2 regions of the Rhizobium sp. 11_C7_N12_5 genome follow, and region 2 is predicted to be linked to the other one. Evidence: predicted binding sites of a transcription regulator. Region 2 holds the regulator's gene; the other holds the start of a gene.
What was found. The regulator LexA, encoded in region 2, represses DNA repair genes until DNA is damaged. The targets are predictions, from matches to a motif close to TGTTCNNNNTGTGTTCNG.
Positions count from the first base shown of each region.

Region 1: the regulator LexA is predicted to act here: its motif matches at 1,892-1,909, upstream of AB8B29_RS03505 (sel1 repeat family protein).

Region 1 is NZ_JBPWPY010000001.1:725,002-728,414, reverse strand. It holds gene AB8B29_RS03515 (PilZ domain-containing protein) at 1-280, shown strand, start outside; gene AB8B29_RS03510 (pyridoxal phosphate-dependent aminotransferase) at 372-1,484, shown strand; gene AB8B29_RS03505 (sel1 repeat family protein) at 1,616-1,879, opposite strand; gene AB8B29_RS03500 (DUF2147 domain-containing protein) at 2,345-2,683, shown strand; gene AB8B29_RS03495 (hypothetical protein) at 3,000-3,161, shown strand; gene AB8B29_RS03490 (AMP nucleosidase) at 3,286-3,413, shown strand, end outside.
Region 2 is NZ_JBPWPY010000001.1:1,338,470-1,341,882, reverse strand. It holds gene kdsA (3-deoxy-8-phosphooctulonate synthase) at 1-222, opposite strand, end outside; gene AB8B29_RS06700 (VOC family protein) at 219-1,106, opposite strand; gene lexA (transcriptional repressor LexA) at 1,530-2,252, shown strand; gene AB8B29_RS06690 (ComEC/Rec2 family competence protein) at 2,233-3,413, opposite strand, start outside.

The DNA.
Region 1 (3,413 bases), 610 kb from region 2:
TCTCACCGGTATTTCCATGCGCAGCGCCGAGATCGTCGACATCTCGCGCGGCGGCGCCAGCTTCGTCGTCGCCACGACCGTCGGGCTGCCGAGCCATTACTACCTGAACATTCTCGGCCTCGCCTATCGCATCGCCTGCGCCGAAACGAGCCGCAACGGCAACCGCATCCATGTCCGCTTCATCAACCTGATCGAGCCGGAGACATTGCGCCGCGTCGTTCGCGCCGATTTCATGATCGGCAATACCGAAGCGCTCGCCGCGCGCGGCAGGAGACGGTAGGCGCAGATCCCGCAGCTTTCCGCTCTTGCAACGGCACGCCAAGCGCCTATTCTGCCGCACCTTGCAACAGAATTCGGGAAAACAAGCCAGCATGTCCGCCTTTTCGCGCTTCACGCCGCTGATCAGCGCCCTTCCCTCCACCGTGCCTTTCGTCGGCCCCGAAGCGCTGGAGCGTCAGCGCGGGCTGACGGTCAAAGCCCGCATCGGCGCCAATGAAAACGGCTTCGGCCCCGCGCCCTCGGTCATCGCAGCCATGCGCGAGCAGGCGGGCGACATCTGGATGTATAACGATCCGGAAAACTTTGCGCTGAAGCAGGCGCTCGCCGCGCATCTCGGCGTCCAGTCCGCCAATATCGCCGTTGGCGAAGGCATCGACAGCCTGCTTGGGCTTATCGCGCGCATGGTCATCGAGCCGGGCACGCCTGTCGTCACCTCGCTTGGCGGCTACCCTACCTTCAATTTCCACGTCTCGGGCTTCGGCGGCCGCCTGGTGACCGTGCCTTATGTCGACGATCGCGAAGATCTGGATGGGCTGCTTGAAGCGGTCAGACGCGAGAATGCGCCGCTCGTCTATTTCGCCAATCCCGACAATCCGATGGGAAGCTGGTGGGAGGCGGACAAGATCGTCGCCTTTGCCCGCGCCCTGCCCGAAAATTGCCTGCTCATCCTCGATGAAGCTTACAGCGAGACGGGACCAGCGAGCTCCCTGCCGGCGATCTCAACGTTGATCGATTTGCCGAACGTGCTGCGCACCCGCACATTCTCCAAGGCCTATGGTCTTGCCGGAGCCCGCATCGGCTATGCCATCGGCATGCCCGAGACGGTGCTGACCTTCGACAAGATCCGCAATCATTTCGGCATGAACCGGCTGGCGACGGTGGCGGCGCTCGCCGCGCTAAAGGATCAGGCCTATCTCGCCGAGGTCGTCCGCAAGATCCAGGCGGCTCGTGAGCAGATCGGCGTGATCGCGCGGGACAACGGGCTCCTGCCGCTTGCCTCCGCTACCAATTTCGTCGCCATCGACTGCGGCCGCGAGGGCGTTTATGCCCGCGCGATCGTCGATGGCTTGATCCAGCACGGTGTTTTCATCCGCATGCCGGGCGTCGCGCCGCTCAACCGCTGCATCCGCATCAGTGTCGGACCTGCCCAAGATCTGGATCTGCTGGCCGAAGCGCTGCCTAAGGTGCTGAAGGCGATCGGTTGAATCTCAAACGAAGAAACCGCGCCGGCCTTGTTCCGGCCGGTCGCGGTTTTCGTTGTTTCGGCGGTTCGCCTCTCCGTCGTCCGCCGACATCCCCTCTTTCGAGGTCAGCCGTCGTATTTAGTTGGCGCGCTTCAGTGCGTGGTCATCCACTCGCGGGCGGCGCGGAGCGCTGCGGCGAGCTGCATCTTGGTCAAGGTTGCGGCGACGTCGGCACGAAGCTCGGCGGCCCGCGCGCTGCCACGGATGGCCGCGATATTCAACCATTTATGGGCGGCCACGAGATCTGCGGTGCAGCCCCTGCCGGTCGCGTAGTTCACGCCCAGCTCGCAAAGGGCATCGGCGCTGTTGCCACCCATCATGGCCATTTCAGACATCGGTGTTTCGAAGCGTGCCATCGGTTTTATCCCTGTTTTACTTCTGTTCGTACTTGCCCTGTTTTTCCGTTAGGACCTTGCCGTCGTTCGCGGCTTTCCGGTCCTTCCGGCCGGCGGGTTTGCCCCGCTCGTTTGATGACCTCACAATCGCAGACGGCTTTCAAAAAACGGCTAAAATGCATGCTTAATTCGGTGCAAACAAAGTACAAATGCTTGGTAAACTTGGGATTTTGTTAAACATCGCTTGCCTTGCAAACTAAGGACTTTTGCGCGAATTTTACGTTTTGTTAGGATCTGGATTTAAACCCTTCGTTCACCACGAAATGAGCTGTAGTCATCGGAAACAGTATTTTTCGACAGGACGCTGGAGGCCAGCATAACGGGAATTTGCGCTTGGAAACCATATTTACCTTTACGTTCGCGTTAGATAATCTTGGCGTATTTCCGGTCGCAGGGCCGGACGGCACCCTGGGGAGGAACAACAAAATGATCCGTGTAACCATTCTCGCCGCGGCGCTGCTCGTCAGCGCAAGCGCAGCCTTCGCTGACGAGCCGATCGTGGGCGACTGGAAGACCGTGGAAGGCGATACCGCCGCCATCACACCTTGCGCGGACAGCTATTGCGTGACGCTGAAAACAGGCAAATATGCCGGCCGGCAGATCGGCAAGATGCAGGGCAAGGACGGCAGCTATACGGGCGAACTCACCGACCCTTCCGAGGACAAGACCTATAGCGGCTCCGGCTCCGTCAGTGGCAATACCGTCAGGATGAAGGGCTGCGTCCTGAAAATCTTCTGCAAGTCGCAGACCTGGACGAGGCTCTAGAGCAATTCCAGGAAAAGTGCGAAGCGGTTTTCCGTCCGGGATTGCGCAAAAACAACATCATGGAGCGGTGGGGCGATTCCGTGAAACGCGTAACCGCTCTAAGGAGCGCACCGTCCGAAAAATGCGTGATCCTGTGCGCCTGCCCGCGACCCTTCGGGCAGGCCTCATTAGGCGCGGCATGCAAATCGACAATCAAGTCCGGTAAGATTCATGAACGCTGGATGAACCGGTATCTCAGCACCTGTTCAGCCTGACCATGGCAAAACAGTGTCCAGTATAGGGCACGGGTAGGGTCAGGAACATGGACTCGTTTATCATGGCACGGCGTTTTGTCATCGTTATGCTGTTTGCAGCCGTCTTCGCATTCAGCTTCTCTGTTGCGGTCGAACACGCCGGCCGCAGCGGCGCGCAATCGCATTTCGGGGCAAGCTTCACCTGCCTGCAAACCGGCGCGCCTTATTGCACGACCGTGCAATAAGGAAACATCTCTCCATCCCGGATGGCTGGGCTGGAGGCACGATTGCAAGAAAATAGCTGCGAAAATCCAGAGCCGTCTCTTTCAACGTCGTTTGCTTGTTAACAACGACACTCTATAATGGCTCATGAGCAACAGAATCTCTCCTTTTTCACCCCTCGACATCTCCTCCCCCAGCCCGGTCCAGCCCCGGACCTTCGATGATTCGGCCAAGGCCGTCGACGCGCTGACGGAGCTTTACGATCGCAATACCGC
Region 2 (3,413 bases):
CTTGCCGGAGAGCGAAGTCCGGTTCGCCTTGTCATAGGAGGATTTGTAGACAAGGCCGATGCCAAGCTTGCCGCAGAGTTCCTTCAGGGCGCCAGCAACCATAAAAGCATGCTCGCGGCTTTCCATCTGACACGGACCAGCAATAAGCGACAGCTTGGCGGTGTTGGAAAACAGAACCTTGGAGGCTCCCTCGCCGACGATCACTTCAGAATTCGTGCTCATGCTATCTCCTCGAAGGCGAACAGGGCGCCCGGTCCGGGGGCCAGCCTTGTCAATATACGATTGTTCTTACGCGTGTAGGTGACGCCGTTAGCAGCGAAATGCGACGATGTCACGGAAAGATCGCGTGTTTTGAAAAGGATTGCGCGCGCCTGCAAGCCGGGATCGTCCGAGTGAACAGGCAAATCGTAAAACGCTTCCATGCCTGCCGGCGTCAGGAGCTCGATATCGGCATTGGCCGCCCTGATCGTCAGACCGAAAGAATGTTCCGATATCCAGGGTTCACCGACGATCGCTTCGAAGAAAGTGCGGAATGCGGCCGGGGTGGGTGTCGATATCGCCACCCGCGCAATGCCGGTGACGCCGTTTTCATGGCGCTCCAGCACGCTGCGATCGGCCGGCAGCGGATTGATGCGCTGGCAGCAGAAGGCCAGAAAATCCGGCGCACGCAGATCGGCGGCGAAAGCGAGACGAAAACCGGCGACGGTCTCCGTTCCATCCGGCATTTTCATGGGACGCGAGAAATCCAGCATGCGTCCCGCCGAGATGGCGCTTACCCGAAAGCGCTCGTCATCGGCGACAGCATCCTCCGAGCCGAACACCACGGCTGAAAAGCCGTCTTCACCGAGCCGGAAGCGGTAGGCCTGATCGCGCGCAACGAAGACATTCCCCGCGCCGACGCTCTCCTCACATTGCTCGGGGGATGCCACTGCCAGCGGTTCAAGATAGGTCTTGTCCGCAAAGAAGACACAGGCATTCTCGGTGCCGAACGGATGCCGGGCGTCGGGAGCGACGGTGAAACCGAGCTTGCCGAGCCGCTCGCGCGCCAAAGCGAGATTGACGGTCGGCAATACGAGATGATCCAGCGGATGCGGCGACAAAGTCATGATGTCTCCTATTTTCCTGCGCCCGCAGGTTTGCGCCCATCCATCCTCCAATTCAAGATGAAAGCAAGACGATAGAGGCGCAAGACACCGCATGTCCTGTCGAAGACGCCAGATCACGCGGCTGATTCTTTGATCGGTACCGGATTCGCATGTCGTGAAAATGGCTTTCATCCATGCGTCAGCTACTCAAGGTAGGCTGCATGCGCCCAATGAAGGACTAAACAGCATTTCCTTATGTTTTCCGATATGTTAGCGCGAATATAACCATATGAGACTTTTATCGGGTCCACCCAGTGATGTCGAATATTTAACTGTCCGTGCAAAGCTTTACCGAAATTTAAGTACTTGCGGAACACATATGGAACATATAGTGTCCGTTCTGGATTTGTTTCACGCTTTTCTCGATTCTGGGGTTCCAAGACGATGTTGACGCGCAAGCAGCAGGAACTGCTTCTCTTCATTCACGAACGGATGAAGGAGTCCGGCGTGCCACCATCTTTCGACGAGATGAAGGACGCGCTGGATCTTGCATCCAAATCCGGTATTCACCGTCTGATCACGGCTTTGGAGGAACGAGGGTTCATCCGCCGGCTACCGAACAGGGCCAGAGCGCTTGAGGTCATCAAGCTGCCGGATGCCTATAATCCAAGCCTGCAGCCGCGCCGCGGCTTTTCGCCGAGCGTCATCGAAGGCAGCCTCGGCAAACCCCAGCCAGTTGCGCCGCCTGCTCCGCCAAAAGTGGCGAACGACGACCAGAACAGTTCTGTTTCGGTACCGGTCATGGGCCGCATCGCCGCTGGCGTTCCGATCTCGGCCATCCAAAACAATACCCACGACATAACCGTCCCTGCCGACATGCTCGGCTCGGGCGAGCACTATGCGCTGGAAGTAAGAGGCGATTCAATGATCGATGCCGGCATTTTTGACGGCGATACGGTCATCATTCGCAATGCAACGACTGCCAATCCGGGCGATATCGTCGTCGCGCTCGTCGACGACGAGGAAGCGACGTTGAAGCGCTTCCGCCGCAAGGGGGCCTCCATCGCGCTCGAGGCAGCCAATCCCGCTTATGAAACCCGCATCTTCGGGCCGGATCGCGTCAAGGTGCAAGGCAAGCTCGTTGGCCTCATTCGCCGTTATCACTGACCGGTGATGCTCGGACGATCGGCGCGCCGAATGTGCCTGTGCGCCAATCGTATGTTCTGTGCCGAGCCCATGGGCGCTGTGGATTTTCGAACGCAGTTACCACATTTGGCTTGTCGGTGCTGAGGTCCATCTCAATGGACCCTGTCTGCCGCAATGTGGCGCCTGTGAAAAGCATGGCGCCGGAGCGGCAGCGATCCAGGCGTAGTCGTACGGGAGTGACGACGATATTGGCCGTATCGCAGGCCGGCGACAGGTAAGCTGCGTCCTCGATGGTGACCAGCATCGCGCCATTTTCAAGCATCGCGACGCACCATGCGCCCTTTTGGCAAGCAAAACTGCCCTGCATGGCCTGGTCGAGTGCTTCATCCATTGCCTTGCGAACTGCGCCCTGCTCTTCGACGCTCAATCGCCGGCGATGATCCGTCTTGCTGATCTGGGGAAGGCGGCTGTCAACAGGAAGGATAGTCGGAGGTTGATGCTCGCTCGCAACCAGCGCCCTCTGCCACTGTTCGAAAATGAAAGCCTGCGGTCTTTCGCGATTTGTTGCCAGTATGTCGTCCTGTCGCAAGGCAACCAGAACACCATCCTCGGAAATCATAAGATCCGGTTTGGGCACGCCAGAGCCGAATGCTGCCACGCCGAGGGAAGAAAGCAGCAACAGCAGGCCCACATGGCGCACGCTCGTTCGCAACATCGTCATGAGCAGAAAGCCTGTGATGAACGTCGGCATAAGCCAGGCGGGCTGGCGGCCGAAGGTAATATCGCCGCCCCATCCCGCCACCGTTTTGGCGATAGCGATGACCAACTCCAGTCCCTCGCCGGTGATTTGCCAAAAGGGCCCGTCGAGGCCAAATGGCATAAGCAACATGGCCGCCATGCCAAACGGCATGACGACGAAGGAGACGATCGGCATCGCAGCGAGATTGGCTGCAAGGCCGTATGTCGCCAACCGGTGAAAATGCTCGATCGAGAAGATCGCCGTCGACGCGCCGCCAATGAAGGAGGTCGACAATATGCTGCCGAAGAAGCGCGTAACGAACAGCAACGGGCTCAGGAGCCTGGAGCGCGAAAGAATATTTTCCCGATGCTGGCGCCGTTTCCAAAGCGTGTAGCCGGATACCAGCGCCAGCGTCGCGGCGTAGGACATCTGGAAGCTCGGTC